DNA from 4 places in the Neobacillus sp. Soil_C_43 genome. Region 2 is predicted to be linked to each of the others. Evidence: riboswitches for the same ligand, from Rfam matches in the RefSeq annotation. Region 2 holds a riboswitch; each other region holds the start of a gene.

Region 1 (9,080 bases), on a different contig from region 2:
ATTCCCACAAAGGGCAGGATGATTTGTTGGAGAGAAAAGGTACCTTCAAATTCAATTTTTCCTGTCCAGACCGAGACAACAAAGCTTCCGCCGTAAAATAAGACTCCTAGAAAATAACCAGTCCATAGATTCATAGATGCCTGTTTGTGTTTGTGCAGCCCAAAAGTGGAAAGTCCCTTTTCGCCACGGACTTTTGCCACGATGTGCGCGGTGATGAAGAATAAGATAAAGGAAGCAAAGAGTAAAATTGGGTTGCTACCGACCAACTCGGATGTATGGTAGACAGCAAACAGGATAAGGAAACCCAGTATATTTTTAAGAATCATCATTCATACCCACTTTTTCATATGTAGTGCTCCTTGTAGGGAGTCTATTAGATTTTAACATAATTTACCTCTTTTCAATGTGGGATTTTGAAAGATTGTGTTGGGGGATGGAGGAAGAGGTGGTGTTTCGAATGGATCTACGTTTACTTTTCCTAGAATGATAGAAAGAAAGTCGAAGTAAAAGGCAGCTACGTCTACTTTTCCCTAAAAAGAAGGAGAAAAAGTCGAAGTAGAACACAGCTACGTCTACTTTTCCCTAAAAAGAAGGAGAGAAAGTCGAAGTAGAACACAGCTACGTCTACTTTTGATTAAAAAGAAGGAGAGATAGTCGAAGTAGAAGGCAGCTACGTCTACTTTTTACTAAAAAGAAGGAGAGAAAGTCGAAGTAGAGCACAGCTACGTCTACTTTTTCCTAAAAAGTAGGAGAGAAAGTCGAAGTAGAAGGCAGCTACGTCTACTTTTTACTAAAAAGAAGGAGAGAAAGTCGAAGTAGAAGGCAGCTAAATCTACTTTTCCCTAAAAAGAAGGAGAGAAAGTCGAAGTAGAAGGGAGCTACATCTATTTTTTCCTAAAAAGAAGGAGAAAAAGTTGAAGTAGCAGGGAGCTACGTCTACTTTTCCCTAAAAAGAAGGAGAGAAAGTCGAAGTAGATGCATAAACATTGTTGTAACCAGCACAAATTAGGGGACAGTCCCCCACCGCTTTAACGCAGCGGGGGACTGTCCCCATCTCGTTATTATAAATCAAGCTGTGCTCTCAAGATGCTTTGCACGCGCTGTTTTTCTTCTGGTGAAACTAAACCATAGTAGATGTCGTTAATCTTTGTGCCTTCTTCTTTTAACTCCATTTGTTGAATCGTTGTATCCTTCACGTCATAGCCCTTTTGGATCGCAGCAATCTGATCGAAGGTTAGGTTGGTTTTCACATTTTTCCCGAGTACGTCAAAGATACCTGCAAAGTTTTTTAAGCTGGATAAGCTCGCACCCTCGTCAATCACGCCCTGAATAATTTCGCGCTGTCTCATTTGACGGCCAAAATCACCTCTAGGGTCTTCATGCCTCATTCGTGTATAGCTCAGCGCCTTTTCGCCGTTTAGCTTTAATTTCCCTTCCGCAAAATGGAAGCCATCCTGCGTGAAGTCTAAATCATTGTTTACCGTCACACCGCCAACCGCGTCCACCATATCCTTAAAGCCTTCCATATTCACTTGGATATAGTAATCAATCGGAATATCAAGGAAATCCTCAACCGTATTCATCGCCATTGGGACGCCGCCGAAAGCGTAGGCATGGTTAATCTTATCCTCTTTTCCTTTTCCAATAATCTCCGTACGCGTATCACGCGGGATGCTCAGCATTTTTACCGTATGATTCTTTGGGTTAACCGTCAACACAATCATCGTATCCGAGCGGCCTTTATCTCCTTCGCGCTCGTCTACACCCAACATTAAAACGGAAAAAGGATCCTTTTCCGCCACCGCCACAGGCTCCTTGCGCTTATCAGAAGTTCGATCAACTGCTTGATGCATTGAATCAACTGCGTTATTAAAAGATTTATATACAGAGTAAGCGTACACGCCTCCACCAATTCCCATAGCTAGAAGGATGGTGCCTGTAACTTTTACCCATTTTCTTAGTTTTCTTTTCTTTTTTCGAGCTCTCATAAACACAGAACCTCCTAAAAACTTACAAATAAGTTACAATCTTTATCTATGGTAACAAAAAATTAGATTAAGAGGTATGTAAAAAATATGGAAATGATAGAGTGGAGGCATCAAGGACTATGACTTGATATTCAAACTTCTGCCATTTTCTTGCTATAATGACAGATAGATATAGTGAAAATTGGAGAGGGGCTCCCCATCTTATGAAAATCAAAGTCATAATTGCGGATGATAACTCATTTATTCGAGAAGGGTTAAAAATCATTCTATCTACCTATGCAGAATTTGACGTGCTGGACACCGTGAGTGATGGAAAAGAAGCGGTGGACTACTGCCAAATGCATGAGGTGGATATTGCTTTATTAGATGTTAGAATGCCACATATGAACGGGGTTGAAGCCACGAAGCTTTTGACCGAAAAGACGAAGACAAAGCCCATCATCTTGACCACCTTTGATGACGATGAATACATAATGGATGCCATCAAGAATGGAGCCAAGGGCTATTTATTGAAAAATAATGACCCGGAACAAATTCGCGATGCCATTAAGAGTGTGTATAAAGGAAACAGCATTATTCAAGACGTGATTTTAGAGAAGCTCAAATTGAACCTCGGCGGTGGCACGAAACCTTCTTACAACAAGCTCGACCTCTCCCTTTTTACCGAAAGAGAGCGGGACATCATGTCTTTGATTGCCAAAGGGTATTCCAATAAGGCAATTTCCAAGGAATTGTTTATTTCTGAAGGGACGGTCGCTAATTACATTACCTCGATCTTAAATAAAACCGGACTCGAGCACCGGACCCAAATCGCCATTTACTATCTGACGGGGAAAGTAGATTAAATGGAGCTTTGGATGATTTTTACGAAGCTAATCTTACTATTGTTTATCGCGTTTACCTGTATTCGAGCAGAGGTCAGTCACATCTCATGGGTGGTACTTACTTTCCTGCTTTATTTTTGTCTTACAATCACGATGTATATATTTAAAAATCACACCCTCAAACGGGTGCTGCTACTACTCTCAATCGCTCTTACGGGCTTAGCTTATTTTTTTGTTCTGCCCATTTTTTGCTTGGTTTTACCACTATCGCTCATCGAACTGGCCGCCGAATTTGTGCATAATCGACTGACACTATTGATTCTATCCTTGATTCCCATTCTGTATGTGGGGGCACAGCTTCAGCCCCTTTACGGGTTGGCTGCCACTCTTAGCTTTTTGATTTTTATCATGGCCCACATCTATCACGATAAACTGGCAAAAAATGAAGACCAAATCGATACGATGAGAAAAACGCTCCACAAATTAACGAAAAATATTAATGAAAATACAGAGTACATACGACAGTCGGAATACACCTTTAAATTAGAGGAACGCAACCGCATTTCACAAGAGATTCACGATAAAATCGGTCACTCGATGACGGGGGCTCTTTTTCAAATGGAAGCAGCCAAACGCCTCATGGAGACTGATCGGCCAAAAGCAACGGAGCTCCTTCAAAACGCGATCAACATCTCGAAGGATGGGATTGAAAAAATCCGACTGACGTTAAAAAATTTAAAGCCGCCGACGGAGCAAGTAGGGATTAACCGGATGAAGCTCTTGCTCGATGATTTCAATTCTAAACAATCGATCAAGACGGTCCTTACCTATGAAGGAAACTTAGAACACATCACACCGATTCAATGGAAAATTATAAATGAGAATGTCACCGAGTCATTAACGAATGCCATGAAATATTCCTCGGCCACGCTTGTTTCAATCGATGTGAAAGTATTGAACAAAATCATAAGAGTAGAAGTGAAGGATAATGGAGTCGGAACAGAAACAATCAAGAAAGGGTTGGGAATCATCGGAATGGAAGAGCGGACGGCTTCATTGAACGGCACAATTATAGTGGACAGCAGCCACGGATTTTCCGTCACTACCCTGTTGCCAATTGCATCAACATGAAGTTTTTCGCTCATAACCATCTTGCCCATCCAGTCACCATGAACATCTCACGCACACAACATGAAGATTCTCATGTAAAAAGAATGAACGATTGCACTTATGCAAGTTCATTCTTTTTTTTATACTTGAACTATACAAACCGAGTAGGGGTGAAAGAATGAACGTGTTAGAAATTAAGAACTTAACAAAAAAATTTAGTGATTTTATCGCTGTCGATCATATGAGCTTATCCGTCGCGGAGGGAGAAATCTTTGGGTTCCTTGGAGCCAATGGCGCCGGGAAGAGTACGACCATTAATATGATTGCGGGCCTGTTGCGCAGCAATGAGGGAACAATCGCGATTCTTGGCAAGGATAGTGTCAAACACAGTCGTTTTGTCAAAATGAATATTGGGATGGTTCCGCAGGACCTCGCCATTTATGAGGACATGACGGCCTATGAAAATGTGAAATTCTTTGCCGGCTTGTACGGCTTACGCGGGGCGGAATTAAAGGAACGAGTGGAGGAAGCGCTTGAATTTGTCGGCCTTCAGGATAAGCATAAGAGCTATCCGAAAAGTTTTTCCGGAGGGATGAAACGACGGTTAAATATCGCATGTGCCATTGCTCATCGACCAAAGTTGATTATCATGGATGAGCCAACGGTGGGCATCGATCCGCAGTCGCGAAATTACATCCTCAATTCGGTTCGCAAGCTAAACGAAATGGGCTGTACGATTATTTACACGAGCCACTACATGGAAGAAGTGGAGGAAATCTGCACACAGATTGCCATCATCGATCATGGGAAAATCATTGCTGAAGGCACGAAGGAGCAGCTGAAATCAATCATCACCAATACAAAGGACTTGTGGGTGGAGGTCAAATCCTCGGAAAACGTGGACGTCGGGGCCATTAAAGAAATTAGTGGAGTTGAAGCCGTTTCTGTCGATGAAAATGTCATAAAGATCAACTCGGATACTGGAGTGAACAACTTAAATAAAATCATAGAGCATTTCATGAGCAATCATATCGAAATCCGTTCGTTAGAAGAAAAAGCACCAAACCTAGAGACCGTATTTTTAACCTTAACCGGCAGGAATTTAAGGGACCAATAAGGAGAGGAGGGGACTCCCATGAACATTATCAATATTGCTTGGAAGGGGATTAAATCTGACTTCCGAGACACAAGAACCTTGTTTTTCATGCTAGCTTTTCCGATTGTCTTAATGCTCGTCCTTGGCTCCGCCTTGTCGAATACATTTACGACGAGTCTTCCTGTGGATAATATCCATGTGTTCTATACAGATACGACAACGGGTGAGAATTTCCAGCACTTTATTGCTGAGGTGAAAAAATCAGAGGTCCATTTTAAGAAAGTCACCGATCAAGCAAAGGCGAGAAAGGAAGTTCAACAAAGTAAAGTGGATGGATATGTGGAAGTGTCAGAAAAGGGGATTCAGCTGTATCTCAATAATGGCAACAGTATTGAAGGAAGTATCCTTCAAGGCATGCTTTCTGCTTATGTCGATCAATACAATATCGCCTCTGAAATTATGAAGGTGGCGCCTGACAAGTTGGCTACTGCGTTTACTCCTGAAAAAAAGGCGAATTTTATTAAAGAAACCTCGCTGCAACCGGATAAGCAGCCTAGTTCGATGGACTATTATGCGCTTGTGATTACGACGATGATTATCCTGTACGGGGCGATGTCGGCCAGTTCGTTAATTGTGGAGGAACGAGTGAGAGGGACGGCGAACCGTCTGATTGCCTCTCCAATTAGAAAAAGTGAAATTTTTATCGGAAAAGTGCTCGGAAGTCTCGTGAGTAATAGCTTATGTGCCTTGCTAGTCGTTCAGATGAGCAAACTATTATTCCACGCGAATTGGGGGGATCACCTAGGGATGGTATACGTGGTCCTGCTGACAGAGATTATTTTTGCAGTGAGCTTGGGCATCGGTATCAGCTTCGTGTCCAAAACAAGTGCCGCTCCCAAAGTGATTATTATGCTATTTGTCCAGTTATCCTCCTTTTTTGGTGGAGCTTATTTTAGAATTGTGAATCCTGATGGTGTCTTCAAATTTATTACCGAGCTTTCCCCTCTCACCTGGATGAACTCGGGTTTAACGAAATTGATTTATGCGAATGACCTATCTGCAGCCGTCCCAGCGATCACGATTAATTTGTCTGGGTCACTCCTTTTTTTACTAGTGGCAGTAATCTCTTTACAAAGACGGGAGGGGCTATAAATGAAGGATGTCCTCTGGTTAATTCAAAACACATTAAGTAAGACGTTTCGCAATAAGAAAAACATTATCATGTATCTGTTTATGCCGTTAGTGGGGATTTTCATTGCGTTTATTGCCTATGGTGGGGAACAGAAAGCCCTTCTACATGTAGGCGTCGTCAATCAAGACAAGAGTGAGGTGACGGACGATACAATCCATTTTCTCAAGGGGTTAGAGAATGTGAAGGTTTCTGAGGTCGATGCGGAAAAGGTACAGGACCAGATTACATCCGGTAAACTGGACTGTGTCATCACCTTTGAAAAAGGCTTCTCGGAAAGCGTGTTGAACGGTACGCCAGCACATATCCAGCTTAGTTCCATCAAAGGGGCTGCCGTTACAGGCTTCGTGAAATCCTATTTATATCAATATATCAATAATATCGCGACGATTAGTCGGGCGGCCGATGGGAATCAACCGATGTTTGAGCAAATGTATAAGGACTATCAGCAATCCACCTTTACGCTCGCCACCCATTCATTAGAGGATTCATCGGAAAATAAGAATATGACCAATCAAACGATTGGTTTCCTGATCATGATCATGCTGATGTCAGCGGGGAATATGTCTGAGATCATTCTGTTGGAAAAAGAACAGCGAACCTATTTCCGCTTATTATCGACGCCAATTAATGCTAGAAAGTATCTATTATCCAATGTCATCGTCAACATGATTGTGATGACGATACAGGTATTAATTACGCTTACCATCATGAGAAATATGTTCCATATTGGCATCGGCATGTCCTTCTGGGAAGCGGCCTTCGTGATGTTACTATTTTCCTTGATTGCTGTAGGATTATCGCTTGTCATCATCTCTTTCGCAAACAACCGGAGTGCAGCAGGGGCATTGCAAAATTTAATTATCACACCAACCGTCATGCTGTCCGGCTGCTTCTGGCCAGTGGAAGTTATGCCTACATCCTTACAAAAAATAGCAGAGTTCCTGCCACAGCGCTGGACGTTAGATACATTAACCAAACTACAGGAAGGAAGCTCCTTGAGCAGCTTGTATTTACACTTCATCATCCTGTTCGCCTTTGCAGTAGCCTTTTTCTTACTAGCCGTCTATCGCTTTAGCAGAAACAACACGACACAGAACTTTATATAAAAATTTGGGGACAGTCCCCCGTTGCGCTAAAGCGCCGGGGGACTGTCCCCGAAATTTTTTTAGACGCCCTAAATAGTTGACTTGATAATAATGGAAACACTTACAATTTCAAAATAGTATTTTCTGATGATTGACAAAATAAAAATAGATTAGTAATATCGAAAATGTTAAAAAAAACTAATAATTCTTATCGAGAGTGACCGAGGGACTTGGCCCTATGACGTCCGGCAACCCCCTAATTGGGAAGGTGCCAATTCCAGCAGAATGACTTTCATTCTGAAAGATAAGCTTGAAATAATTGTTTGTATTTCGATGCTTCTTTCAGTTGAAAGGAGCATTTTTTGCGTGAAAAACTTACTGAATCGGACTCACTTTCTTGGGGAACGGCCATTAATTTAAAATATCGCTTATGAAAAAAGAGGTCATCATTATGATTGAAATACGGCAGTTAACAAAGGAATATAAAACAAAAAACGGCACGGTCAAGGGAGTCGATGACGTTTCTTTAACGGTTCAACGAGGCGAAATCTATGGCATCGTCGGCTACTCTGGCGCCGGAAAAAGCTCGTTGCTCCGCTGCATCAACTTATTGGAGCAACCGACTTCAGGCACTATTACCGTCGATGGGACGGACCTTACTTCCTTAAAAGGGGAGAAGCTCCGCCTAGCACGGCTAAAGATTGGTATGATTTTTCAACACTTTTACCTCATCAGCCAGAAGACGGTGTATGAGAACATTGCTTTTTCGCTGAAAGCGGCCAACTATCCGAAGAACCAAATCAGCACACGTGTCTTGGAATTACTTGAAACGGTGGGGCTTGCGGATAAGCGCGATGTGTATCCAGCCCAGCTGAGCGGAGGGCAAAAGCAACGGGTAGGGATTGCGCGTGCCTTGGCCAACAATCCAACGGTCCTCTTATGTGATGAGGCAACCTCCGCCCTTGATCCGACCACGACCAAGTCGATCTTGAATCTATTAAAAAAGATCAACAAGGAACTCAACATTACGATTATTCTTATCACGCATGAGATGAATGTAGTCAAAGAAATTTGCCACCGAATGGCCATTATGCAAAATGGGATGGTCATTGAAGAGGGAACGGTTTACGACATCTTCGCCAACCCTAAAGCGGAACTTACCAAAGAGTTTATTGATAGCGTGGTATCCTTTGACGTTCCGGAATCCATCCTCACTAGCTGTGAAGGGCCGATTATCAAGGTGCTGTTTAAAGGAAAAGTCGCCGGTGAGGGTGTCATTTCAGATATGCTGCAGAAATTCAGCGTAAAAGGGAACTTCCTACATGGTTCCATTGAATACATACAAGAACTGCCCTTGGGCATTTTCATTATGGAACTGAAAGGTGCGAAGGAGGAAGTGACCGCTGCCCTTCGATACATCGAGGACCGGGCAGCGCAAGTGGAGGTGTTACATAATGGGCTTTGATTTTCAGCATCTGGTGGAATTAATTCCAGATATCAATACGGCTTTTATGCAGACGATTTATATGATTGTGATTAGCTTAGCGATCGCCATTGTCATTGGCCTTCCAGTGGGAATCTTGTTATTTGTCACCGATAAAGGTTTGTTTTTACAAAATCGATTTATTCAAGTGATCATGGGATTCCTGGTTAACTTAATCCGGTCTATTCCCTTTATTATTTTGCTGGTTGCGTTAATTCCATTAACCAACTTCATTGTTGGTTCGACGATTGGACCGACAGCCGCAAGCGTGTCGTTATCGGTAGCAGCCATTCCGTTCTTTG
Region 2 (3,304 bases):
GTAGCACCAGAAGAAGAGCGAGCATGGGAACTGTGGTAGGCCCACAGTGCCCGTAGCACCAGAAGAAGAGCGAGCATGGGAACTGTGGTAGGTTCACAGTGCCAGTAGCACCAGAAGAAGGGCAAGCATGGGAATTGTGAAAAGCTCACAAGCCCCGTAGAACTTAAAAAAGAGGGAATAAGGGGATTGTGAAAGATTTCACAATTCTTTCACCACCTCAAAAAGAGCATTCTACAGTTTAATTAAATAGTTTTGTGAAATCTAATCGCATTTAATAAAATTAAATTCCTTCTTCCCAAGAACATCCCAGTTCTTCGTCAAGACCCTTCGAAGAGTTTTCTTTGAATCCAACACTTGAAACCAATCATGAATGACATTAGTTGTGATTTTTTCATTAGGAAAAAGTAAACTAAATTCATTAACTCCCCTAATTATAGAGTTGTCGAGATCTTCTGTATAACCACAAACATCACATACCAATTTCCTACCTGAAACAGTTACGCTAAAGGAATGGCATGAACAACAATTTATTCCTTTTTGTATAGAACTTAAATTATATGCTGGAATCTTGTCCTTATTGATTCCAGTTTGGTGCATAGAAACTAATTGGTCAGCTAACCTTTTGTGGTGGTCTTTTAATGTCGAAGGATGATTGTTCAATTTTTTCATAAATTGATTAAGCTGATTTGGATAAATAATAGGTTTGTCTAGGGGAGCCTGATATAAATAAAACTCGGGGTTAATAAAAACTACAAACGCCTTAATGGTGATTCGATACCCAAGATTTTGGAGAAGCTGCCGGAGTAAGGATTCACTTCTTTCAATTTGTAGTAAAGCGTTTGTAATTTCTTTCTTGTAAATGGTATAGAACCTACCAGATTCATAATAATAATCACCTTCATAATTTTTTACTTCGAAAAGATAAATTGGCTCTTGAGTAACTATTAAAGAATCTATTTGGAATTTCGCACCACTGGTCTCCAGCAATAAATCGTTTAGTATAAAACTTTTACAGCTCAACTTTTCTGTCAATAAATCAAACGCAACTTCACCCTCATATCCCTTTTCGAGGTTGTGATATGATTGTTTGTAATTATCTTCTAGAGTCATTCTTTGGGAAAGTAATCTTAAAATTTTTAATTCCACCGATTCACACCGCTCTTTATAAGCCATAATCCACTTCCTTTCAAAATAGAAAACCACATCCTACCATTTTCAGTTTAATTAAAAAGCCACTCCAAATGTGTGACCAATTACCGACATTTCATAAACTCCGAGTATCCGACATATTTCTCAGGAAATCATGACCATTAGCCCAAATATTGTCGAGCAATAATAAAAGGGTTTCCTATAAAGATTGCTGAATAGTTAAGATATTAGCGTGTAGACCGGAGTGGTAAAAATGATTGAAGCTATCCAAAAATTTCTTGTAAAAATGCAGCAGAAAGGGCATGTCTATCCTCTAATCCGTCAAGCGGAGGTACATGTAAATCTCTGTTGCGAGCAGCAAATAGTGCAATTAGTAATAAAAAACGGTGCAGTATTTATTCTTCAAAACCCATCGAAGCAACAAATCGCCTACGAGATTAGCGGAAATGAAGCCGCAATGAAACAATTAATTGAAGGAACAACCCGTTTACGGGTGCTAGAACAAAAAGAAGAAATAAAAGTAGATGCACCGTTAAGAATTACCCTATTACTGGAGGCTCTTTTTTACCTAACAAAAGCACAGGAAGATTTTGCAAACATCATTTAAAATATATTGACTTCAAAAGGGACATCATGTAATATATTATTTAAATATTCTATTAATTTAAACAATCACATAAACATTCTTATCTAGAGTGGCGGAGGGACTGGCCCTTTGAAGCCCGGCAACCGGTTTATACACGGTGCTAAATCCAGCAGAGCATAAAAAACTCTGAAAGATAAGAAGAGAGCCCCCTCTTCTTATGAAGCGGGGGTTTTTGTTTATGTTGTTAAGGGAGGAGCTAGGAAAATGGGAGAAAATCAAAAGAAATATCGTTTTGAAACCTTGAGTGTTCATGGAGGATTGGCTCCAGATCCAGTAACAGGAGCGCGTGCCGTTCCCATCTATCAAAACAATGCCTATCAATTCAAAAATACTGAACATGCAGCAAACCTATTTAGTTTAGCAGAACCAGGGTACATATACACCCGTATTCATAATCCTACTACAACCGTATTTGAAGAGAGAGTTGTTCTGCTAGAAGGCGGTGTGGGAGCGCTGGCCGTTGCTAGCGGTATGGCAGCAATTACCCTCGCCATTCTTAATGTGGCTGAGGCAGGAGATGAGATTGTTGCTGCTTCCAATCTCTATGGTGGAACGTATAATTTATTCGCAGTGACCCTTCCAAAGTACGGAATTAACGTTAAATTTGTCGATTCGGATAATCCAGAGAACTTCAGAGCAGTGATTACACCAAAAACAAAGGCAGTCTTTGCAGAAACAATTGGTAACCCAAGCTTACGTGTATTAGACATTGAAAAAGTGGCTGATATTGCACACGAGGCAGGTGTCCCATTAATTATCGACAACACCTTTGCGACACCATACTTATGCAGACCAATTGAGTACGGGGCAGACATTGTTGTTCACTCGGCAACAAAGTGGTTATTAGGTAATGGGACATCAACGGGCGGCATAATTGTTGATGGTGGGAAGTTTGACTGGAACTCTTCTAGATTCCCTGGCTTTACGACTCCGGATGCAAGCTACCATGATCTTGTCTATGCAGAAGCATTGGGCGCTGTAGCGTATATTGTAAAAGCGCGTGTACAGTTATTGCGTGATCTCGGTCCGGCACTGAGCCCGCAAAATTCATTCCAATTTACACTAGGCCTTGAAACCCTGCATGTTCGGATGAAAGAGCATGTAGCCAATACGAAAACGATTGTGGACTACTTATTAAACCATCCAGCAGTAGAATGGGTATCCTATCCGGGTCATCCATCACATCCGGACTATGAATTAGCGAAAAAATATTTACCTAAAGGTGCTGGCTCCATGGTTGTTTTTGGAATTAAAGGTGGGAAGGAAGCAGGAGCGAAGCTCATTGATTCTCTATCCTTATGGGCACATGTGGCTAATGTTGGCGATTCAAAAAGTCTAATCATTCACCCAGCTAGTACCACCCATCAGCAATTAGATGCAGAAGGTTTGAAGGCAGCAGGTGTATCGGAGGACTTAATCCGTCTCTCTATTGGGATTGAAAATGTCGAAGACTTAATTGATGATCTTGAATCTGCGATTGAGACAGCAACGGGATTGGCATCTGTCAAA
Region 3 (9,080 bases), on a different contig from region 2:
ACATGTAACGACCATGCTTGGTATAAGTCAGAAAGATATGCACAAGAATGACGGTTATCGCCATGATGATAATAATCCATGGAACCGCACCAATCTTTGCAAAAAATGGACTGATTAGTCCCGTTGCCATGGATCCATCTGGCATCACCATATTTTGAGAAACTGTCGCGCCTTTTGTATAGGTAAGTGCGGTCCCTTGAATGATAAACATTGTCGCTAAAGTCATTAGCATGTCTGGGATTCGTAACTTAACGATCATAAACGAATTCAAAGCACCTACAATTAATGAGGCACCAATCGCAGAGATAATCGCAATGAGGGTATTTTGGGAAAACCAGACAAACATAGAAATCACGATGGCATTCGATAACGAAGCTACCGAGCCTACTGATAAATCGAATCCATCTACAGATAATGAAATGGTAATACCTATAGCAATAATCGTCACAATCGAAATCGACCGGAGGATATTGACAATATTACTGCCCTGAATAAAGGTAGGATTTGCCGCTGAAAAAATAATGATAAGTGCAAGAATCGTGATAATGGTCCCGTACTTATATAAAAATTGAAACAATTCAAATGTTTTTTTGGTTGGGGTCTGATTCTTTGCTGTAATATTTGTCTCCATTTTACCTGCCCCCTGTGGAATAAAATAAAAGTTCTTCTTCGTTTGTTCGGTTCGTCTCTAACTCCTTTATTGATTGTCCATCATATAGAATGTAGACCCGATCCGTAATCCCCATAATCTCTGATAGTTCGGAAGAAGCGTAAATAATCGATTTCCCTCTGCTTGCCAATTCCGTAATCAGCTCAAATATGTCTTTTTTGGCACCAACATCGACACCTTTGGTTGGTTCATCAAAAATATAGACATCGGCCTCAGCTACCAGCCACTTTCCTATTGCGACCTTCTGCTGATTTCCTCCAGATAGATTCTGAACCTTTGTTTCTTCAGAAGGTGTTTTAATTCCAAGCCGGCTAATCAGCTGCTTGGCTGTTTCCTTTTCTTTCTTTCTATTTAAAAAGCTAAATACGTTTGCAAAACTGTCCAAATTAGCCGCTGTCAAATTGGATTCCACTGATTCAAGGACAAGAATCCCTTCCTTTCTGCGTTCTTCAGGCACTAACGCCATCCCATTTTTCACCGCATCATATGGGCTATTCAAAGTTAGTTTAACTCCATTAAGAAGGACTTCTCCTCCAGTTAATTTTTCAGAACCAAAAAGCGCCTTGCACAGCTCAGTTTTTCCAGCACCGACTAGCCCAGCTACTCCAACGATTTCTCCAGATTTCACATGTAAATGGAAATCTTTAATTTTACTTCTATCTGAAAGTCCGTTCACTTCAAGAACTGTGTTTCCAATTCTCGTATTCTTTTTCGGGAACTGTTCCTCCAACTTTTGACCAAGCATGTGCTCCACCACTTGATTCTGTGTTGTCTCTGAGATGTTCTCCTTTACGACAAATTCTCCGTTTCTCATTACTGTAATTTCATCACAGATTTCAAAAATCTCTGGCAGGCGGTGAGAAATAAAGATAATCCCAACATTTTGCCTCTTTAATTCGCGGGCAATTCGAAAAAGCTCGGTCGTTTCCGTATGACTTAAGGGTGCAGTTGGTTCATCTAGAATCAGATACTTACACCGATTCGAGACAGCTCTTGCAATGAGAATCATTTGCTTTTCTGCTAGAGAAAGCTCACTCACAAGCTTTTTCGTAGAAAGTGTAATATTCATTTCAGCCAGGATTTGTGCTGCTTTTTGATGAAGAGTCTTCCAGTTCATCCACTGCTTTTTTCCCATATGATGAACCGTATCCATCAACATAATATTCTCGGCGACCGTTAAATTAGGTATAAGGACCGTATCAACTTCTTGATAGACAATCTGTATACCCGCATCCTGGGCATCTTTTGGTGATCGAATGTTCAAAGATTCCCCATCCAGTAAAATCTCACCGGTAAAATGATTATAAGCCCCTGAGAGGACTTTCATTAGAGTTGATTTCCCTGCACCATTTGCTCCAATCAATGCCTGAATCTTTCCTGTCTTTGTTGAAAAATGAACCTGATTTAAAGCTTTCACCCCTGGAAATTCAATAGTTATATTTTTCATTTCCAATGTTGACTGCATGAAATCGTCCCCCCTATCAAACAAACACTCTCTTAATCAAGTGAAAAAGAGAGTGCTTATAGTAACCAATAATTATTTATAATATTTTTTTAATGTTTTCATCCAATCTTCCTCGAATGCACCTGATTGGCCCCATCCAGAAATAATTTTTGATAGATTAACCATGTTAACAGGATCTTTAGACTTTTGAAGATTGTCTTGTGAAACTAGAGAAGCCTCTAAATCATAGGTTTGTGGTGTTTCTTCACCTGCTAGTTTTTTAGAAAGCAATCTCAAATCCACCGCACCAATTAGTTTAGGATCCACGGCAGCTGTGTATTTCCAAGCACTACCTTTTCTTTGAATCTCTTGAAGGTCTGCATTTGAAACATCAATGCCATAAATTTTCACTTCTTCACGGCCCGCCTCTTTTAGAGCTCGTGCCGCACCAATAGCAAAGGCATCCCAAGTAGCAAAGATGGCATCCAACTTTCCTTTTGGATATTTATTTAACATGGCAGCTACGGCGTTTTGTGTTTGAACACTGGTATCTGCAGCGGCTACACCGAACCGTTCCACTTCTTTAATTCCAGGATTTTTTGAAAGTACATCTTGATACACTTTGTTTCGTCTCACCATTGGTGGAAAACCGTCAACCCAAAGGTACGCAATATTCGCTTTGCCCTTCGTATCCTTTACAAGCTGATCTAGTGCTAAAGTTGCCAATGCTTCGTCATCCTGTGATGTAAGTGTTACTCCCTCCACCTCAGCCAACTTTGGATTAGAATCAAATGTAACAACGCTTTTTCCTTTTTCGACAATCTTCTTTACATCGTTCACCGTCGCATCATCATCACCGTGTGAAATAATGAATCCATCATAGTCCTGACCTAACGCCTGATTTATAGCATCATGGAATTTTGCTGTATCTCCATTTGCGGTAAACACATCCACTTTTAAACCTAATGCTTCTCCCTCTTCTTTAGCTCCTGCTAAGAATTGAGCTGTGTGGTCGTCACCGCCAATTTTACGAATCACCTTAATTTTTAATTGGTCGCCTTTAAATTGTTCTGGTACGCCTTCAAGTGATACATTTTTATTTCCGCTTGCTTTCTTGGTTTCTCCCCCTGATGCACACCCTGTGAGTAGCAGGCTTGCTGCCAACGTCGATACAAGCACACTTTTGAAAATATTTTTTTTCATGATAAAAGCTCCCCCTTTTCGTCTTTCTTACCAAAATAAACTATTCCCATTGGAGAAGTCTTTTTTATGTAAAAATAAAAAACCTCTCCAGAAAAGAGAGGTTTCATCACAAATGTTGGACTACTCCTCTCTTATCTCTCAAAACATTAAATGTTTTGCAGGATTTAGCACCAATTCCTTTTTCGGAACGGTTGCTGGGCGTCATCGGGCCAGTCCCTCTGCCACTCTTGATAAGAGAACGTATTATTGATTTAAAGTAATAAACTAAATTTAAACTCACATTAACAAGTTGTCAATAGTATTTTAAATATTTTTAATAAAGTAATAACTCCTTTTTAATCTTATTGAACGGAGTTGGGGAAACTATTATTAAAACTAAACCCAGTTATTGCTTTATTCTCCTAAGAAATTTCGGTATGATTATATTTAGGAAACCGAAATAAATTGTAGAAAGAAGTGTTACCATCCATGAATAAGCAGGAAAGTGCAAAGCGTAATTTACTAATTATGTGGTTTGCCAACTTCTTTGTTGCCGGTAGTATGACGATGGTCATGCCGTTTATTTCGCTGTATATTGAAACGTTTGGGGACTTTTCAGAGAAATATGTCCAACATTGGTCAGGTATTACTTTTGGGATCACCTTTGTTTCTGCCTTTCTTTTTTCACCAGTTTGGGGGAAGATTGGAGATCGCTATGGTCGGAAAAAGATACTTATCATTTGTGGATTAGGGATGGCTGTATCTATCTTTTTAATGGGATTTGTTCATTCAGTCTGGCAGCTGTTCTTGCTACGGTTTTTTATGGGCTTTTTCTCAGGGTTTATCCCGATGTCACAGGCATTCATCTCCACACAAACACCTAAAGAGATTGCTGGTCGTGTCCTTGGGACATTACAAACAGGAAGTATTACGGGTTCGTTGTTAGGACCCATGCTCGGAGGAATTTTAGCCGATACACTCGGCTATGCGACCACCTTTAAATGGACTTCGATTTCCATATTCATCTCTGCCATGCTTGTCATCGCTACGAAGGAATTTCTCGTAGAACCAACGAGGGGTACTAAATCACATTATTCTAGTAAAGAGGTTATCAAACACATCCTACGAAATCCTGTACTATTAACCGTATTGCTTATATCATCTCTTGTACAAATCGCCCATTTCAGCATTCAACCAATCCTGTCGTTATTTGTAAGTGATTTGCATGGGCCAAACAATGTTGCTTTTTATTCAGGGATTGCTTTTTCCGCAGCGGGAATAGGCAACTTACTCATGTCACGGAACTGGGGAAAGATTGCAGATAAATATGGTTATATCAAAATATTAGTCATACTTCTATTTTCAGCAGGGATAGTGTACTTACCAGGAGCGATCGTGACAAGTCTTTGGCAGCTTGTCATCATCCGTATTGCCTTAGGTGTGACCATCGGCGGAATCATTCCTGTCAGGATTGCTTATATCCGCCAGGAGGCTCCGATTACCATGCAAGGTGAGGTCCTTGGCTATAACAATAGTCTAAGATTTCTCGGTAACATCATTGGGCCCATGTTGGGGGGCTTTCTTTCTGGCTACTTTGGCTTTTCCGCTGTTTTTATAAGTACCAGTGCTTTATTGATTATGAGCGGACTGATTTTGCTCGTATCATTGCTCCGACATCCTAAGCTTGTTAAACATACAGCGTAATAACTCATTCAGTATACAAAAGTTACCAAAAAATTTATTGAAATAAATTAGGTTATTCCGGAAATATATGATACAATAACTCTACCATTTGAATTACTGTTTCATTTGTGTGCCCTACTCATTCATGAGTGGGGTTTTTTGTTTTGTTTTTTTTGAATGACTTTGTTAAAATTGCCTGTTGATTTCCGCTCCAGGCTCTTCGCTTTCCGTGGGCGTTTCGGCGAGCCTCCTCGGCGCTTGCGCCTGCGGGGTCTCCCCTGAACCGTACTCCCACAGGAGTCTTCGAGCCTTCCGCTCCCATCAACAGGGTATAAAAATCAACACTGTTCTTTAGCACAGCCTTTTGAATAAAAAAAAACAGACTCTATAAAATAGAGCCTGTCTTATCCGAAATGGTATTAAGCTTTACGAACGTTAGTAGCTTGTGGTCCACGTTGACCTTGTTCTACTTCAAAAGTAACAGCTTGACCTTCGTCTAATGATTTGAAACCTTCGCTTTGGATTGCTGAGAAGTGAACGAATACATCGTCTCCAGCTTCGCGTTCGATGAATCCAAAACCTTTTTCTGCGTTAAACCATTTTACTTTACCTTGTTCCATGTGTGTTTCCTCCTGCTGTGTGCTTTTGCACACATTATGGTACTATCCTTGCACTCAGTGATCATCAAGACGAAAAGTTAACTTATACTATCCTTTACACCGAACAAAAATAATTCTTCTTTAGTATAACATTTCACTTAAATATTTGCAAGAAGACAATAAAGAGTGTCCTTTTAGCCTCTCATGTTTTACCGCACGCGGAAAGCGAAGCGCCTTGAGCGGACATCAACATCCCAGTTTAACAGAGATTATTTTTTTGCAATATTGGCTTCCAACTCGGTAAAATCAAGATTCTGATAATAGCTGTTTTTGACCAAGATATTTGGACCTAAGCATGAAACAGCTGGGCAATGACAGCTTAACTCCTTCGCTATGCCTGTGTTTTGCCAAGCTTGATAGGCCTCTTCAAGTGTAGTTGTTTGGATATTTCCTAAAGGAGGAGTATCTCCGAAATCCGTTACAATAATATCACCGTTAAATATATTCACATTCAAACGGGAACGACCATCTGGATCATTTCTGACGGTTACATTTTCACTCTGATAAAGTCGTTTTAAAAGGTCCAAATCCTCCTGTTTACTGCTGCAAGCATAAAATGGCAGTGTTCCAAAAAGCATCCATACATTTTCATCCCTTATGTCTAATAAATGATGAATTGCGTCCCTAATTTCACTTAATGATAATGTTTCAAGATTACTGGCGAAATCACTCGGATACATAGGATGCACTTCATGGCGTTGACAAAGCATTTCATCTACAATTTGCCGGTGAATTTTTTCCAAATGAGGCAGTGTCCGTTTATTTAACATGGTTTCCGCCGAAACCATGACACCCGCTTTTACCAGTTCCCTGCTATTTTCTATCATTCTCGTAAAATATTTTTCTCGCTGGCTATAATCAGGCTTCCGCTCCATCCTTGCAAAGCCGCCTTCTACAAAATCGTCCACCGTTCCCCAATTATGTGAAATATGTAATACATCCAAATACGGAATAACTTCTTCATACCGATTTAAATCAAGGGTTAGGTTCGAATTCATTTGTGTTCGAACTCCGCGCTCATGGGCATACTTTAAAATGGGCATTACATAATTACTGACAGAGCTATGCGAAAGCATAGGTTCACCCCCTGTAATACTTAACGAACGTAGTTGTGGAATTTCCTCTAACCTATGTAAAATAAGCTCAATTGGAAGTGCTAACGGCTCCTTTGTTTGGAGGGTGTACCCTACAGCACAATGCTCGCAGCGCATATTACAAAGAGTGGTAGTCGTAAATTCGATATTGGTAAGCAGAGGTTTTCCGTATTGTGTTACATCTAAATACGCTTCCCAAGGATCGAACTGGGGAGTAATTTTATTTAATGTTTTCATACAAACTCCTTTATTTTTGTAGTAGGAAAAACCTTATTATAGCGCATCGTATGGACAAGTAGCTATTTATATTAGTTACAAAAGCATATGAATATAAATTGAGAATATTCTATGGCAATTCCCTATTTTTCGTTGGGTAAATGAAGTAATTCCCGTATAATACATTTTGTTCCATGATTATTGAAAAATAAAGGGATAGTAAACGAATTGTGAATGGTGGTAGTGGAAATGGAAATGCAGCCTTTGCATGAAGCAGAAAAATTAGCCTTAAAAAAGATTAAGATATTTCGCCAAAGCATCCTCCGATATATTTTACGCTCGATGCTTGCCAGTATGTTTATTGGTTTTGGGGTCATTGTTGCGTTCAAGACCGGTAATTTCTTCTATGTAGTAGACTCACCGTTTGCCTACCCAATGGCCGCTCTTACTTTCGGAGCAGCGATTATATTAATCGCCTATGGCGGTGGGGATCTATTTACAGGAAATACGTTTTATTACACCTACGCTGCACTCCGTAAGAAAATGACTTGGATAGAAGTACTAAAGCTATGGGTATGCAGTTATGCAGGAAATATCTTAGGTGCCGCTGTTTTTGCTTTTATTATTTTCACCACAGGACTTTATGCGAGCTCTTCAGTTAATGGATTTCTCCTCCATGTCGTGGAAGTTAAAATGCAAGTCCCTACAACAGAGTTGTTTTTCCGGGCAATCCTTTGTAACTGGCTTGTTTGTATGGCCTTTTTCCTTCCAATGGGGTTAAAAGGAGATGGACCAAAGATGTTTGCCATGATGCTGTTTGTCTTCTGTTTCTTTATTTCCGGATATGAGCACAGTATTGCTAATATGTGTACATTCGCTATTGCCTTAGTACTAAATCACCCAGGAACGATTTCATGGGGTGGCGTGATTCACAACCTTGTTCCTGTTACAATCGGCAATCTGATTGGCGGAGCGGTATTTATGGCAATGATGTATTATTACGTAAATAAACCGTTTTTAGATGAATATCAGGAATAAAAATAAGGCTGACTCCTTTCTAGAGTCAGCCATTTTTGTAGTAACATTGTCGAACGCTATCATCTTATCCAATTATTAGGAAATATCGACAAATTCCCGGGGAAATAACAACAAATTCAGTAAGATATCGACAATGTTTTAAAATATTCTAACAACAGTAATATTTGTAATATTTATTCACCTATTTATTTTTACTTAGAAAATATAGATAGCCTTTAATCATAAAGTAGCTAACCTCTTCTGGAAGGAGTTCCTTAATGGGTTTTAATCGATCACGTCCCGCTTCTTCCACTGCTTTTTCTAAAAGCGGTATGTATTCAGCTGGGATATGTTTTGAAAAATCGACCTCTAACCCCTGCTGTGCACATTGAATTAAGTGATTCTCCACCGTACTAACCGCTAAATCACGCTTCTCGACGATTTCCATTATTGAATAATCACTTTGATGTAATGTCAATGTTTCCAAATGCGAATCAGTGACGGTCCTGTTTGCCTGCTTCTTCGGCGCCTTCTCTACAGATCCATGCTCACTCTGATAATCCGGATTGTCTTCAACGAATGTGAGTATTGCCTCAATAAACCGAAGTCCATATTTTTGAAGCTTAAGTTCACCCACACCGCTTACCTGTAAAAACTCCTCGTTCGTGATCGGAAGTTTGACACACATATCCTTTAAGGTAGCATCAGAGAAAATAACAAATGGTGGTACTTTTTCCGATTCAGCAATTTGTTTTCGTACCTCACGTAACACTTCAAATAACGGATCATTCTTAGACACTTGCTTAACCTGAACCGTTTCTCTCCGGTATACCTGTTGCTTTCCTAATAGAACCTCTTTTCCCTTAGGAGAAACAAAAAGAGTAGGAAATTGTCCTTGCTCAATGGCAATTAACTCTTGTGAAATCAAGAATTCAATAAAATCACTTACATCTTTTGCGCTCTTCTCCTTCATAATTCCGTAAGTAGGCAGCCTGTTAAAACCCATTTCCGCCACCTTTTGATTTTTCGACCCTGTTAAAACCTGGGCTGTGATGGTTTTACCGAAGCGTTGCCCCATCCGAATGACACAGGACATGACCATTTGTGCTTCTCTG
Region 4 (9,080 bases), on a different contig from region 2:
AGCTGTAAGTGACGGAATTCCATACGTATACAAAAAATTAATTTAAAGTTTTTCCATTAATGAGCCCCTTTCAAATTGTAAAAGCTATTAGGGAGTGAGAGATATCTTTCTCCCTCTAGCTGAAATTGAAAGGGGTTTTAGTAATGGGTCGAATGCATAATGGAGGTTCTCACAAAAATAATAAAGCATCACTTCCACAAACACCGAAAAATATGAAAACAGATGGAAATGATGTAGAATACTCACAAGAATTTGCTGATCATGCAGATCTTGAAGCACAAGCCCGTGCTAATGCCGCTAACCAGCGTGTGAAGAATAAGAAAAGATAAGAATAAAAAAAGAGAAGCAGGCTTTGCCCTGCTTCTTAAAGTATATAAAAGGGGGGAAATAAATGGTATATCAGCGAGCTCTAATGAGAGGCTTCAGCGTGCTGAGCTGTTAGAACTCGTTATACTGTTAATTAGTGTTCACATTTTTTACAGGTGTCTTTTGGAAATAGCCTTTGATAAACGGAACTGTGTATCGGTCAAGACCGAAGAGGTAAGCTCCAGTTCCTACGAATAGAAGGATCATTGCTGCTGTATAAAGAATTGGGTTCGTGCTTGTTGTGCCTGCCAGCATGAAGTTTAAGTTCATAAATGCACCGGCGATTAATGCTGGAAGAGTGGCTAATCCAACAACTAATCCTAAACCAACAAGTAATTCTCCCCAAGGAATTAATACGTTAAAGATTTGAACATTTGGAATAGCAAATTGTTGTAAGAAATCTGCGTACCATGCTTGCACTGCTGGATGATCACCCGTTGCATTTGCGAGTGCACCTTTTAAAAATCCGCCAGCATCAAATTCACCGGTTAATTTATGATATCCTGCTTCAATCCATTGTAATCCAAGCCAAACTCTTAGAACTGTCCAAACAACGGCTGCTTGAGGGGTTTTATACCATCTCATCACAATCATCTCCAATTATTTTATTTGTGAACACTTTCACAATAAAGTGTAATGATAAGTTCTTTCCCCTTTCGATGAGGGGTGTTCAGCTAGCTGTGTCGTATAGGGAAGTTAGTTTGTGTTTCTTTGTTTGTGAATTGTTTCACTATCTTCTCTACACTTATAATATACTCTCCTGTACTTTAAATGACAACGGCTTTCACAGTTTCTTAACATATTAATGTTAGAAAGTTGAATAATATGTGAACTTAATAAGTTGTTAATATTAGATACTTGTGGATAATTATTCTGATTTTTGTGGATATTGTGAATAAGTCTGTGGAATACCTTTAAAACAGGACTTTTGATGTGGATAATGCGGTGGATAAACACGGAATATCCGTGACTATTGAATTAAATTTCTACATCTTGTTCAAATAAAAAAAGTAGATTTAGAAGTTTGCTACTTCTACTTTTTCCTTCTTCTCCCTGATAAAAGTAGATCTAGAACCTCGCTACTTTTACTTTTTTCTTCTTTTCTCTGAAAAAAGTAGATCTAGAGCCTTGCTACTTCTACTGTTTCCTTCTTTTCTCTATAAAAAGTAGATCTAGAGCCCCTTGTTACTTCTACTTTTTCCTTCTTTTCTCTATAAAAAGTAGATCTAGAGCCTTGCTACTTCTACTTTTCCCTTCTTCTCTCTATAAAAAGTAGATCTAGAGCCTTGCTACTTCTACTTTTTCCTTCTTCTCTCTGAAAAAAGTAGATCTAGAACCTCGCTACTTTTACTTTTTTCTTCTTTTCTCTGAAAAAAGTAGATCTAGAGCCTTGCTACTTCTACTTTTTCCTTCTTCTCTCTGAAAAAAGTAGATCTAGAGCCTGGCTTTCTTAAAATAAAAAAAAGAGCCATATAGCTCTTTCATTATTTGTAGACTCTTATAAAGCCTTAAGCGTTTTTATTTGTTTCACTCTCTCATATTCTCCTATAATCGGATAATAGATAAGATTATTTTGTTTGGCCAAAAGGCCAATTTCTCTATCTGTCGCTTTGATTACAAACGTTTCCTCCGCCACTTCTTCAATCCAAGTAATGGAAGGAGTCACCTGTTTATGCATCACTCCATGCACCAGCCACGTTTCCTTCTTGTCACTCTTACTAAACCCCGTTACCGCTACTTGAGAACACGTATTATTCTGTTTAACTGGGGAATTTTGACACACATAGACTAAATCCTCAATGACAGCACTCGCCGTAGGAAACATTCCAGCTCCCGGCCCCTGAAGCGTAATTTCACCTACAATATCCGATTGGACATTTACTGCGTTCTGAACGCCTTCTACATGATAAAATGGATGCTCTTTTCCCACAAGAGCTGGTTTGACCGTTGCTTTTATTTGACCGTCCAGCCTTGTGATACTCGCAATATGTTTGAACCGTAGTTCTGCCCTATCGACAGCATCAATCAATTCACTTGTGATTGACGTGATCCCCTCACGTTCAACCTCCTGCCAATTAGGTTCTTCTCCAAATGCAAGTCTGCTTAAAATCATGGTTTTATAAAAGGCATCAAAGCCCTCCACATCATTTGTTGGGTCAGCTTCAGCATAGCCATTCTCTTGGGCTAATATTAACGCCTGTGCAAATGACTGCTTTTTCTCCCTCATTTCGGTAAGAATAAAATTGGAGGTTCCATTTAGAATTCCTCTGACCTGCTTGACACGATTAATATTTAAAAGCTGTCTAAGTGTTTGAATAACGGGAATTCCACCTGCTACGGTTGCTTCAAATCCAACAGAAACCTTTTTCTCTGCTGCAAGATCAAGAAGTTCTTTCCCGTGATGGGCAAACATTTCCTTATTTGCTGTAATGATGTGGCAGCCCCGCTGTATGGCTGATTTTAAAAATGTAAATGTCGGCTCTTTATCGACAATAGCCTCCACAACAACATCAAGCTGTTCGAGATTTAAGATATCCGCAAATTCTGTTGTTACTAATACATTTTCACTAATATTTCTTTTCTTTTGCGTGTTTCTGATGAGAACAGCGGCAACTTCAACCTTTTTGCCCAATGTAGCTGTAAGCTCCTCACTGTGTGATTGTATTGTTCGATAAACTCCTTCACCAACTGTTCCAAATCCAAGGATTGCTACTTTGATTGCAGACACATACATCCATCCCTTCACTACACGATTTTTGACACGAAGCTGTTTATTTTTCAAAAAGAAAAACCCTCTTCAATAAGAAGAGGGTTGGATTCCTCCTCTTATCTATCAGGTTAAAAATAACCTGCAGGAATTAGCACCTTTTCAAGGAATACCTTGAAGGTTGCCGGGTTTCATCGGGCCTAGTCCCTCCACCACTCTGGATAAGAGTTTTTATTTGATTTTTCATTAAATTTCCAAGTTATAAAGAAAATTTTAGTTGATGTAATGTTAAATGTCAATATATTCTTTCAATTCATTACGATCGTACACCTGTAAATTTGGCATGCTCTTCTTTTACTAAATTGATAAAATTTCCCCTCTCAAAATCCATACTGATAATCATTTTAATATTTTTCTCCATGCTTAAAAACCGCTTCACCTTTCTATTTTGGTGAATGATATATGAGTATCTAACATCCTTTTCCAGTGTAGCAAACCAGTCTTCTTCCCTTAATCTGATTATATTCTTGTCAAATTTCGATTTAGGTGACCAATCAGGAATGAAAAATTCAATGACTCCCCCTGCTAGATCAATTAGTAAATCAAAAAGAAAACTGCTAATGGAAAATCACTCCTCAAGCACAATATTCATAAAACTATTGTATCTTTCCATTGAAATAAATAAAAGGGGATCGGTAATTTGTAGATATATCATGAATTTGTGTAGATATATTATAAAAATGTGTAGATAAAACGCAAAAGTGTGTAGATATCGCGATACAGCCCCTTTTCATGAGCAAAAAGAAACCTGCCAATGGCAGGTTTCTCACATTTTATCGTTTCAGTTTTCCCTCAGCAAGCTCGATTTGCTTCCCAACCTGCTCTGGAGCCGTACCACCAAAGCTATTTCGAACCGCAACTACGTGTTCTGGGGCTAAAACCTCGTAAATATCCTCTTCAAATAAAGGACTGAAATCTTGATATTCTTCAAAGCTTAAATCAAGCAAAAACTTATTAGACTGGATCGAGTATAAAACAATTTTTCCAATAACCTCATGGGCCTCACGGAACGGTAACCCCTTAGTTACCAGATAATCGGCAATATCCGTAGCATTCGAGAAGTCGTTGTTAATTGCTTTACGCATCACATCTTTTTTAACCGTCATCGTTTCAATCATTGGAGCCAATAGTTTTAAAGAACCTTCCAATGTTTCTACCGTATCAAACATACCTTCTTTATCTTCTTGTAAGTCCTTATTGTAGGCAAGCGGCAAACCTTTCAAAACAGTCAGCAGCCCAATCAAATTGCCATACGTACGGCCTGTTTTTCCACGAAGCAGCTCTGGTACGTCTGGATTCTTCTTTTGCGGCATAATACTCGAGCCTGTACAGAAGGAATCATCCAGTTCAACAAATTGGAATTCTTGGCTGGACCAGATCACTAATTCTTCGGAGAAACGAGAAATATGCGTCATGATGATAGAACCAATTGATAAGAATTCAAGAATAAAATCGCGGTCGCTGACAGCATCCATACTGTTTGGATACACGGTTTCGAACCCTAACAGTTCTGCCACACGTTCACGATTGATAGGAAAAGTAGTCCCTGCCAGTGCACCCGAACCAAGCGGAAGCCAGTTCACCCGTTTCAGACTATCCATCAATCTCTCTTTATCACGTTCGAACATCCAAAAATATGCCATTAAATGGTGTGCAAACGATACAGGCTGTGCACGCTGGAGGTGAGTATAGCCTGGAATTAAGGTTTGGACATGTTCTTTTGCCTGCTCGACTAAAGCTTCCTGAACATCTTCAATTAATTTAATAAGCTCCGTCGTTTTTGTTCTTAAATAAAGGTGCATATCTGTAGCTACTTGGTCATTCCGGCTACGACCCGTATGTAGCTTACCGCCAACCGGTCCGATTTTTTCTATCAACAGCTTTTCGATATTCATGTGAATATCTTCATCTTCTACCAAAAACTCCACTTCGTTTGCATGAACCATTTTTTGAATGGCAAGAAGTCCGTCCTTAATTTTTTCAGCATCCTCAACTGGGATAATGCCACATTCACCTAGCATTTGCACATGTGCCAGGCTTCCGGCAATATCCTCTTTTGCTAACTTTTGATCAAAAGATATGGATGCTGTAAATTCTTCTACGAGTTTGTTGGTTTCCTTTGTAAATCGTCCGCCCCATAACTTAGACATGTCCTGCTCCTCCTTAAAATGAAAGGCTCTGTTAAAATTGCCTTTTGATTTCCGCTCCAGACGCTTCGCTTTCCGTGGGCGTTTCGGCGAGCCTCCTCGGCGCTTGCGCCTGCGGGGTCTCCCCTGACCCGTACTCCCACAGGAGTCTTCGCGTCTTCCACTCCAATCAAAAGAGTATAATAATCAACAATGTTCTTTAACACAGCCAAAATGAAAGAAGATAGCCCCCGAAATAGGATTCGAGGGCAATCCGAATTATTTTACAATCGTTTCTTTTTTAGTAACCTCTGAATATACCTTTGTTGGTAAGCCCCAAATCTTAATAAAGCCAACAGCGGCATTGTGATCGAATGCATCACCTTTTGAATAGGTCGCTAGCTCCTCGTTGTATAAGCTAAATGGCGACTTACGGCCTACAACTGTGTGATTTCCTTTATGAAGCTTTACACGAATCGTTCCTGTAACAGTCTTTTGTGTTTCTTCAATAAACGCATCAAGCGCTGGTTTGATAGGAGAATACCAAAGACCTTCATAAATAATCTTTGCCATCTGCTGTTCCACTTGAGTCTTAAATTGTGTAACCTCACGAGTTAATGTTAAAAACTCTAACTCTTTATGTGCATTGATTAAAATGAGTGCAGCCGGATTTTCATACACTTCTCTTGATTTAATTCCTACTAATCTATTTTCAATGTGGTCGATACGGCCAACACCGTGCTTACCACCCAGTGCGTTTAACGTCTCAATTAACTGAACTAGTGGAAGTTTCTCACCATTGAGGGCAACAGGAACCCCTTGTTCGAATTCAATTTCTACATATTCAGCGGCATCTGGAGTTAGTTCAATCGGATTCGTCCAATCGAATGCTGCTTCAGGCGCTTCTGCCCATGGATCTTCAAGCACTCCAGCCTCACAAGCACGTCCCCAAATGTTTGCATCAATTGAAAAAGGATTATCTAAATCTACTGGAATCGGAATACCGTTTTCCTCAGCATACTTAATTTCTTCATCACGTGTCATTCCCCATTCACGTACCGGAGCAACCACCTTTAGACTTGGGTTTAACGCTTGAATGGACACTTCGAAACGGACTTGGTCATTGCCTTTTCCAGTACAGCCATGAGCAACAGCTTTAGCCCCTTCTTTTTCCGCCACCTCTACTAATAGTTTTGAAATAAGTGGACGGGAAAGTGCTGAAGATAATGGATACTTTCCTTCATATAAACAATTAGCCTTTAAAGCTGGTAAAATATATTCCTTTGCCAATAATTCTTTTGCATCGATCATATATGCTTTAACGGCTCCAACATTTAACGCCTTATTTTTAATAGCTTCTAAGTCTTTTCCTTCACCTACATCTAGACCTAGAGCAATAACATCATAACCGTATTTTTCCTGGATCCATTTAACCGAAACGGATGTATCTAAACCACCTGAGTATGCTAGAACAATTTTTTCTTTTGCCATCTGTATTCTCCTCGTGCTTTTGTGAATTTTTATTCAATCAATAGAATTATTATACAACAACTCTCACAAAAAGTGAAACTATTATGCTAATAAATGTTTTAAAATTGCTTTTTGCGCATGCAGGCGATTCTCGGCTTCATCAAACACGACTGAATGAGTACCGTCAATAATAGCTCCCGTTACTTCTTCATCACGATGAGCAGGTAGACAGTGTAAAAAGATATAATCAGCTTTAGCCTGTTTGCATAGTTCTTCATTGACTTGAAAGCCTTCAAACGCCTTTAATCTTTTTTCCGTTTCTTCTTCCTGCCCCATGCTGGTCCAGACGTCTGTTACCACGACATCCGCGTCTTTAATCGCTTCAAGTGGATTATTTGTAATGACAACTGAACTTCCCGTTTGTAAGCCCTCTTTAATTGCCGCCTCCGTAATTTTCCCATCAGGTAAATAACCTGGCGGGCTGGCGATACTAACATCCATTCCTACCTTGACTGCCCCTTCCATTAACGAATGAGCCATATTATTATTTCCGTCTCCAATATAGCAAAGCTTTAACCCTTCTAATTTCCCCTTGTGCTCAAGAATGGTTAAAAGGTCAGCTAATACCTGGGTTGGGTGCTGTAAATCGGTTAATCCATTAATCACTGGAACAGTCGCATGTTCTGCTAATTCTTTTACAGAATCATGTGAAAACGTTCGGATCATAATTCCATCTACATAGCGTGATAACACTTTAGCTGTATCGGAAATACTTTCCCCGCGTCCGAGCTGAATGTCCTTTGAACTTAGGAAAATAGCATGCCCCCCAAGCTGCAGCATTCCTACTTCAAATGAAACCCTTGTACGGGTAGATGATTTTTCAAAAATCATGCCTAACACTTTGCCATTTAAGAAAGGCTGTGGTTTCCCTTGCTTTTGCATTTGCTTTAGTTCAAGTGCATCATTTAACAGGTAAAGGATTTCATCAGTAGTGAAATCCGATAGCTGTAAAAAATCTTTCCCCTTCAGTTGCGGGTTACTTTTTTCGTTCAATTTAATGGCTTCAACCATGAACGGCACCTTCTTTTTCAATAGTATAATACTCACTAACCGTTCGTACCTGATAATCCGATGGAGATCCTTTTTGTAAACCAAATGTCGCCTCAATCGTATCTAAATGGGTAAATACAGGGATTTTGTAACGAACAGCATGCTCACGAATTTGAAAACCAAATTTCATTTTATTTCGACCTTGATTTGGAATGTTAATGACTGCTTGAATTAACTGCTTTCGGAAAAATTCACTTACTTCCGCATCATTCTTGACCACTACCTCAACAGGGATTCCGTTATCCTGGAGGAAAAGTGCAGTTCCTTCTGTAGCAGCAATTTTGTAATTTTTATCGATAAATTGTTCAATAATTGCAAGACTAGCAGGCTTTTCACGGTCCGAGATGGAGCAAAACAGATAATTCTTCTCTGTCTCTTCACCAAGTGAGAGAATCGATTTTTCTAATGCAGCTTGAAACGTTACTCCCATTCCCAAGGCTTCACCGGTTGATTTCATCTCTGGTCCAAGCACATGGTCAACACCCTTTAACTTACTCGATGAAAACACTGGTGTTTTTACAGAATAGTAGTTTGGTTCAGCGAGTAACCCTTCGGTTGGTGATAATTTAGTTAACGATTGACCTAATTGAACACTTGTTGCCCACTCAATCATTGGTATGCCTGTTACCTTGCTGATAATCGGCACGGTTCTCGATGAGCGCGGGTTCACTTCTAGTACATAGACTTCATCTTCATAGATAACAAATTGAATGTTCATCATACCAATGACAGAAGCTGACTTGGCAATCTTCCCTGCATAATCAATTAATGTTTCTTTGACTTTTGCTGTTAGAGAAATCGGCGGAAAAACCGTGATACTATCACCAGAGTGGACTCCAGCTTTTTCAATATGCTCAAATATACCAGGAACCACAATCGTTCCACCGTCGCAAATGACATCAATCTCGCATTCTACTCCAGGTAAAAATTTATCTACTAATAAAGGCCACATGGACGCCTGTGAATTCTGCTCAAGCTGTACAATATATTGGCTAAGCTCTTCTTCTGAAAAAATAGTAAACATCGATTGACCGCCAATTACATACGATGGACGAACAAGAACTGGGTAGCCTAATTTTTCTGCTGCTTCCTTCAATTCATCTGGATGTGAGACTGTTTGACCCTCAATATGGGGAATATTTAAGTCTTCAAGCAGCTGATAAAATTCCTTTCGATCTTCTAAACGATCGACATTTTTAACAGATGTACCTAAAATGGTCACTCCTTCTTCTTCTAAAGAA

Evidence for each region. A riboswitch is a leader RNA that binds a small molecule or an ion and turns the genes downstream of it on or off. The one in region 2 is predicted to bind S-adenosylmethionine.
Region 1: another riboswitch for S-adenosylmethionine. It lies ahead of AC3A54_RS16525 (methionine ABC transporter ATP-binding protein); the one in region 2 lies ahead of AC3A54_RS15025 (O-acetylhomoserine aminocarboxypropyltransferase/cysteine synthase family protein).
Region 3: another riboswitch for S-adenosylmethionine. It lies ahead of AC3A54_RS20640 (sugar ABC transporter substrate-binding protein); the one in region 2 lies ahead of AC3A54_RS15025 (O-acetylhomoserine aminocarboxypropyltransferase/cysteine synthase family protein).
Region 4: another riboswitch for S-adenosylmethionine. It lies ahead of AC3A54_RS15200 (homoserine dehydrogenase); the one in region 2 lies ahead of AC3A54_RS15025 (O-acetylhomoserine aminocarboxypropyltransferase/cysteine synthase family protein).

What each region holds. Positions count from the first base shown of each region.
Region 1 covers NZ_JBDGJV010000012.1:139,294-148,373, reverse strand. The annotation lists gene AC3A54_RS16560 (CPBP family intramembrane glutamic endopeptidase) at 1-329, opposite strand, end outside; gene AC3A54_RS16555 (LCP family glycopolymer transferase) at 1,062-1,988, opposite strand; gene AC3A54_RS16550 (response regulator) at 2,192-2,833, shown strand; gene AC3A54_RS16545 (sensor histidine kinase) at 2,834-3,943, shown strand; gene AC3A54_RS16540 (ABC transporter ATP-binding protein) at 4,101-5,039, shown strand; gene AC3A54_RS16535 (ABC transporter permease) at 5,058-6,170, shown strand; gene AC3A54_RS16530 (ABC transporter permease) at 6,171-7,316, shown strand; SAM riboswitch class I at 7,501-7,606, shown strand; gene AC3A54_RS16525 (methionine ABC transporter ATP-binding protein) at 7,747-8,760, shown strand; gene AC3A54_RS16520 (methionine ABC transporter permease) at 8,750-9,080, shown strand, end outside.
Region 2 covers NZ_JBDGJV010000010.1:175,391-178,694, reverse strand. The annotation lists gene AC3A54_RS15035 (nuclease-related domain-containing protein) at 262-1,173, opposite strand; gene AC3A54_RS15030 (hypothetical protein) at 1,403-1,756, shown strand; SAM riboswitch class I at 1,833-1,935, shown strand; gene AC3A54_RS15025 (O-acetylhomoserine aminocarboxypropyltransferase/cysteine synthase family protein) at 2,000-3,304, shown strand, end outside.
Region 3 covers NZ_JBDGJV010000018.1:56,149-65,228, reverse strand. The annotation lists gene AC3A54_RS20650 (ABC transporter permease) at 1-631, opposite strand, end outside; gene AC3A54_RS20645 (sugar ABC transporter ATP-binding protein) at 633-2,135, opposite strand; gene AC3A54_RS20640 (sugar ABC transporter substrate-binding protein) at 2,208-3,317, opposite strand; SAM riboswitch class I at 3,446-3,554, opposite strand; gene AC3A54_RS20635 (MFS transporter) at 3,786-5,000, shown strand; gene AC3A54_RS20630 (cold-shock protein) at 5,399-5,599, opposite strand; gene yfkAB (radical SAM/CxCxxxxC motif protein YfkAB) at 5,848-6,969, opposite strand; gene AC3A54_RS20620 (formate/nitrite transporter family protein) at 7,198-7,986, shown strand; gene recQ (DNA helicase RecQ) at 8,168-9,080, opposite strand, start outside.
Region 4 covers NZ_JBDGJV010000011.1:25,375-34,454, forward strand. The annotation lists gene AC3A54_RS15185 (YfhE family protein) at 1-8, shown strand, start outside; gene AC3A54_RS15190 (YfhD family protein) at 144-329, shown strand; gene AC3A54_RS15195 (DoxX family membrane protein) at 457-951, opposite strand; gene AC3A54_RS15200 (homoserine dehydrogenase) at 1,865-3,148, opposite strand; SAM riboswitch class I at 3,190-3,301, opposite strand; gene argH (argininosuccinate lyase) at 3,907-5,283, opposite strand; gene AC3A54_RS15210 (argininosuccinate synthase) at 5,539-6,750, opposite strand; gene argF (ornithine carbamoyltransferase) at 6,832-7,800, opposite strand; gene carB (carbamoyl-phosphate synthase (glutamine-hydrolyzing) large subunit) at 7,793-9,080, opposite strand, start outside.